2 regions of the Butyrivibrio sp. FC2001 genome follow, and region 2 is predicted to be linked to the other one. Evidence: predicted binding sites of a transcription regulator. Region 2 holds the regulator's gene; the other holds the start of a gene.

Region 1 (3,196 bases), on a different contig from region 2:
AAGATATTTCCAATACAGTCTTCTGACTCCGCAGGAATAAAGAAACACCGCCTGAGGCGCGAAGCTTCTGACATTCCAGACCAGATCCTCCACGTCTGACTTTATCACATCAGGATCACCGTATGAGAGGTTCACGGTTGTACCCTGTCTGATATTTGCCGCAAGATTGATGGAATCATCCTTTGTATCACAGGAAAACGGCAGTCTCAAAACATCATAACCGTGCTGCTTTGACAACAGCGGGAATTCAAGCATGTTTGCAAAGAAATTCTCATCTGCCTGAATATCAAGATATTTACTGTAAATTTTGCCTGCAGGAACACCATCAAGCTCATACAGCTTCTTTCCTACAATTTTTGTAACCTCAAGGTCTTTACCAAGAGGCTTCCAGCCGGTAGCGTGATGTACATCTACATGCAGATCGTCTCCCGCATAAGTAATAAGTACTACTCCGGAGCTACATATTTTATCTCTATCAATAACTTTTGTTTCTGTATTTTCTATTTCACAGCCTGCACTTCCGGCTCCAAAGATTTTGATTTTTTTCTCGAGCTTTTCAACTTCATCCAATATAGCAGTAGAATTAATGGATTTTAAAGTAAGCAATATCTCCGCAGCACAGACCTTATCCGTAGTATCAATTGTGCGCCTTATCCGGGCTCCAATCTCGCTCTCTTCCCCCGGCTTGCACTCAAACAGATACGCCTTTACATCGGAAGTATCAAAAACGGAAACTGCCATTACAAGGCCGTCTTCTGCCAGATGACCATCGCAAATATCACCATTTGAGCTGGTTCCTGCTATTGCTGCCTTGGGATACATCTCCAGGATCTCGCTCTGAACGGCTTTGATATCCTCATCATTAAACTTCATAGTATACAGATGGAAAAGAATTGCGCTGTATGGCTGTCTCTGAGTATAAGCATAAATATCTGTCAGAGCCTTTTGCACATCTGTTACTGCTGTTAATTCAAAATTAAACTGTTTCAATAATATTCCCTCATTAGCATATTTTTACAACATTTTAATAATATATCAAAACAAGTATCTATTAAATAGGCAATTTTCAATTCCCGATATATAGGAGCAAAATACTATATCTAGTATTTTATATGATACCCCTATCTATATATTGACCACCAATATGTTCTGTGATAACTTATAGATATGGGTGTATAAGTTTTATGGGGGTATTCTTATGTATGAAGTTGTAAAACGTGATGGCAGTATCGCCAAGTTCGACATTTCCAAAATTTCTTCAGCTATAATCAAAGCTTTTGTGGCATTAGAGAAGCCCTATCACACAAGTGTGATAGATTTAGTTGCTCTGCGTGTTGCATCTGACTTTGAGAGTAAGATCTCTGACGACAAAATAACAGTCGAGCAGATTCAGGATAGCGTGGAGAAGGTGCTTTCAGAGTCTGGCTACTCTGATGTTGCAAAAACCTATATCTTGTATAGAAAACAGCGAGAGAAGGTTCGTAACGTTAATTCTGCACTTCTTAACTATAAGGATCTTGTCAATGATTACCTGAAAATAAACGACTGGCGTGTAAAGGAGAACTCTACCGTTACATATTCTATCGGTGGTCTTATTCTCTCCAATTCCGGCGCTATAACTGCCAATTACTGGCTTTCAGAGGTTTATGACGATGAGATCGCCAAGGCTCACAGAAGCGCAGCTCTGCATATCCACGATCTTGCCATGCTTTCAGGCTATTGTGCAGGATGGAGTCTTAAGCAGCTGATCCAGGAAGGTCTCGGCGGTATTCCGGGTAAAATAACATCTGCTCCGGCTAATCACCTCTCTACTCTTTGCAATCAGATGGTCAATTTCCTTGGCATCATGCAGAATGAGTGGGCAGGCGCACAGGCCTTTTCTTCCTTTGATACCTATCTTGCTCCTTTTGTTAAGATAGACAATCTGTCACAGGATGAAGTGAAGCAGTGCATACAGTCCTTTGTATACGGCGTTAACACGCCCAGCAGATGGGGAACTCAGGCTCCCTTCTCTAATATTACTCTTGATTGGACAGTTCCCAATGACCTTAAGAATCTCAATGCCATCGTAGGCGGCAAAGAGGTTGATTTCACATACGGTGATTGTCAGCATGAGATGGATATGGTAAACAAGGCCTTCATCGAGATTATGATCGAAGGTGATGCTAACGGCAGAGGTTTCCAGTATCCTATACCCACATATTCAATAACTAGTGATTTTGATTGGAGCGAGACAGAGAACAACAAGCTTCTCTTTGAGATGACCGCAAAGTACGGCACTCCTTACTTCTCAAACTATATCAATTCTGACATGGAACCCAGCGATGTTCGCTCCATGTGCTGCAGACTTCGTCTTGATCTTAGAGAACTCCGCAAAAAATCCGGTGGATTCTTCGGTTCAGGTGAGTCAACAGGTTCTATCGGCGTAGTAACTATTAATATGCCCAGAATTGCATACCAGGCGAAGGATCTGCAGGATTTCTACAACCGTCTTGATCACCTTATGGATATTGCTGCACGAAGCCTTAATACCAAGAGACAGGTTATCAGCAAGCTCCTTGATCAGGGTCTGTATCCTTATACAAAGAGATACCTCGGATCCTTTAGCAACCACTTTTCAACAATCGGTCTTATCGGCATGAACGAGGTTGGTCTTAACGCAAACTGGCTCCGTGCTGATATGACAGATATAAAGGTTCAGGAGTTTACCAAGGAAGTGCTTACACACATGAGAGACCGTCTCTCTGATTATCAGGAGCAGTACGGTGATCTCTATAACCTTGAGGCTACACCTGCTGAATCAACAACATATCGTTTTGCTAAGCATGACAAAGAGCTTTATCCCGATATAATAACAGCCAATATGGATGGAACGCCCTATTATACTAACTCTTCACACCTTCCTGTTGGTTATACTGAGGACATTTTCTCAGCTCTTGATATCCAGGATGAGCTTCAGACATTATATACATCCGGAACTGTATTCCATGCATTCCTTGGAGAGAAGCTTCCTGATTGGAAGGCTGCAGCTAATCTTGTTCGCAAGATCGCGCAGAACTACAAACTTCCTTATTACACCATGTCTCCTACCTATTCAGTTTGTAAGGAACATGGATATCTTGCAGGTGAGCAGGCTGTTTGTCCTCACTGCGGCAAGAAAACCGAGGTTTATAGCCGTATAACAGGCTATTATCGT
Region 2 (3,196 bases):
CATTCCTTGTAGTTCTTGGTCTTCTCATCATCATCTGTAGCTGCAACAGCTGCATCTAATGCTGCATCATAATCAGCATCATTGAAGTTCATGAAGTTGTTATGAGCATCAGATCTGAATCTGCTAAGAAGTGCATAAGCTGTAAGTGTAGAAGCGTCTACACCAACAACAGTTGACTGGAAGTTGCGGTTTGTGTAAACATCATCAAGCCATGAATTCCACTCAACCTCCTGGATTGTTGCGTTTACGCCGATCTCCTTGAACTGCTCTACAAGCACCTGTGCTGTATCAACATGCTGTGTGTAGTTTGAAGGAACAGTTATTGTGAAATCAAATCCGTTAGGATATCCTGCCTCTGCAAGGAGCTCCTTAGCCTTCTCGATATCCTGGTTGTAGGTATCGTTAAGTGATGCATCAAAGTATTTTCCAAATGAAGGGAACATACTACTTCCAATCTCAGTTCCCTTACCATCTGATACAAAGTCCATGATGGTCTGAGGATCGATTGCGTAGCAAAGGGCCTGACGTACCTGTTCGTTATCAAAAGGCGCCTCTGCGTTATTCAGGTAAAGAGCCTGAACAAGGTTCATTGTTCCTTCATAAACATCAAACTTGTCTGAAATCTGAGACATCTGAGCTGATGTTACGCGGGCATACATATCAATTGATCCACCCTCAAGATCCATAACAACTGAATCAGGGTTAGCTTCAATCTTAAGTGTTACGTCTGCGATGTATGCGGGCTCGCCCCAATACTCATCAAACTTTGTAAGTATTATGTTTTCCTGAGGTGAACGTGATACAAACTTATAAGGGCCTGTTCCGATGGGGTTACCCTCGGGATCCTCGTTGGAAGCAGGGATAATAGCTACTGTCATGTATGCCAAGAACTCTGTGTTTGCTTCCTTAAGTGTCATTACAATTGTGGAGTCATCCTGGATCTCGACTTTATCAATATTAGAAAAAGCCGATATCAACGGATCTGTTCCATCGGTACCGGCATTACGCTCTATAGAATATTTAACATCCTCTGCCGTAACCGTGCTTCCATCATGGAACTTTACTCCATCTCTGAGTGTGAAGGTATAAGTCATTCCATCTTCAGAAATTGTATACTCACTGGCTATAGCAGGCTGAAGATTACCATCCTGATCAGGCTTTACAAGTCCCTCGTATACATTAAACAGTACCTCTCTGGTTCCCGCCGATTTTGCAATGTGCGGATCCATACTGTCAATATCCTGAGGGATACCTACGGTAATCTTAGAAAGATCATCTGCTCCTGCGGTGTTATCAGCGCTCTCCGTTTTACTGTCCGTAGTAGAACTAGCTGTCTCGGTCGCATTAGTTACATCCGGGGTAGACTCCTCTGCCTTTTTACTTGAGCATCCACTCAATGTAAGAGTCAGTGTCGTTAACACAACTAAAAGAGATGAAAGGCTTCTCCTTCCAATACTTTTCTTTATCATGTTACAATCCTTCTTTCTTTATTTAGTTTTTTGTCCTATAAAACTATACGGAAAGAAGTCTGATATGTCAACAAAGCATTACTCTTTTTTCAGCAAAGGTGTGTTTTTATCTGTGGCGTCAGTAATGACTCCCTCTTCTTCCTTCTCAAGGACGATCTTAAGCTCATCCATGAAGGTATTAACATCCTTGAACTCGCGATAAACAGAAGCGAATCTAACATAAGCTACCGGATCAAGATTCTTCATCTTCTCCATGCAAAGCTCACCGATAATTCTGCTGGGAATCTCCTTCTGCTCAAGATTGAAAACCTCTGTCTCCACAGCGTCAACGATAGCGGTAATCTGTTCTGCGCTTACAGGTCTCTTATGGCATGCTCTGAGCACACCTGCTTCAATCTTCGCACGATTATAGGGTTCACGATTGTTATCCTTCTTGATAACAATAAGCGGAATAGTCTCAACCTTCTCATAGGTTGTGAATCTCTTACCGCAGGAATCGCAAACACGTCTGCGTCTGATGGATGTGTTTTCATCCGCAGGTCTTGAGTCAATTACACGAGTGTTGTCTTTACCGCAAAAAGGACACTTCATAGCATTAACCTTTCTGTGCATCTTGCACATCTAAAATCAATATTTAGGGTATAAATTCTAAACCCACACAAGTTATTGTAACATCTATAATCGCAATTTTCTATATAAAAATTGCAAAATCGCGCATAAAATTCACAAAAACGCGCAAACAAAAAGAGCAGTTGCTAAGCAACTGCTCGTAAAATCGTTAATTTTTATTTCTTCTGTAAGAAATCCGGAATCTTAAGGCTCTTAGCTTCTACAGAGCTTCTTACTTCAGGAGTACGGTTAAGTCCTGATGCAGGTCTTGTAGGCTGCTGTACGCCAACAGGTCTCTGTGTCTGTGCTGACTGAACCGGACGAAGTGTATCGATAGTCGGCTCAGGAGCGATCTGCTGAACCTGAGGCTGTACCTGCGGCTGAACCTGTGCCTGCTGAGGTGCTGCACCGGGTGTAACAGGAGCAGCTGTAGGCTGCTGAGGTGCTGCTACGGGCTTTGCAGCAGGTCTTGCCGGCATGACGTTTGCCTTGTCATCGATACCTGTAGCAATAACTGTGATGTTACATGTATCAGACATTGACTCGTCATACATAGCACCGAAGATGATATTAACATCATCGCCTGCAAGATTTCTAATATAATCAGATGCGGTTGAAGCGTCCATAAGTGTGATATCACCGGAAACATTGATGATAACATTGGAAGCTCCATCGATCTTTGTCTCAAGAAGAGGAGACTCAACTGCCATCTTAACTGCGTCTGCAGCTTTGTCATCACCCTTACCGGATCCAATACCGATATGAGCGATTCCCTTATCCTTCATTACTGTCTGTACGTCAGCAAAGTCGAGGTTGATTACTGCCGGTACATTGATAAGGTCTGTGATACCCTGCACTGCCTGCTGAAGAACTTCATCAGCCTTCTTAAGTGCATCGGGCATTGTTGTACGTCTGTCAACAATCTGTAAAAGCTTATCGTTAGGAATAACGATAAGAGTATCTACATTGTTCTTAATTGTGTTGATACCTGAGAGTGCATTCTGCATACGAACACGAGCTTCGAAAGCGAAAGGCTTTGTAACAACGCCTACCGTAAGAATACCCATATCCTTAGCTATGCTCGCAACAACAGGAGCTGCACCTGTACCGGTACCGCC

Evidence for each region. The regulator NrdR, encoded in region 2, represses ribonucleotide reductase genes. The targets are predictions, from matches to a motif close to CACAANATNTTGTG.
Region 1: a site for NrdR is predicted at 1,093-1,106, ahead of G601_RS0102485 (ribonucleoside triphosphate reductase). Genes of this name have one in related genera too.

Annotation. Positions count from the first base shown of each region.
Region 1 is NZ_AUJH01000004.1:133,498-136,693, reverse strand. Features, by position in the region: gene G601_RS0102490 (FIST signal transduction protein) at 1-990, opposite strand, end outside; gene G601_RS0102485 (ribonucleoside triphosphate reductase) at 1,199-3,196, shown strand, end outside.
Region 2 is NZ_KE384134.1:139,723-142,918, forward strand. Features, by position in the region: gene G601_RS0119660 (ABC transporter substrate-binding protein) at 1-1,469, opposite strand, end outside; gene nrdR (transcriptional regulator NrdR) at 1,548-2,060, opposite strand; gene ftsZ (cell division protein FtsZ) at 2,255-3,196, opposite strand, start outside.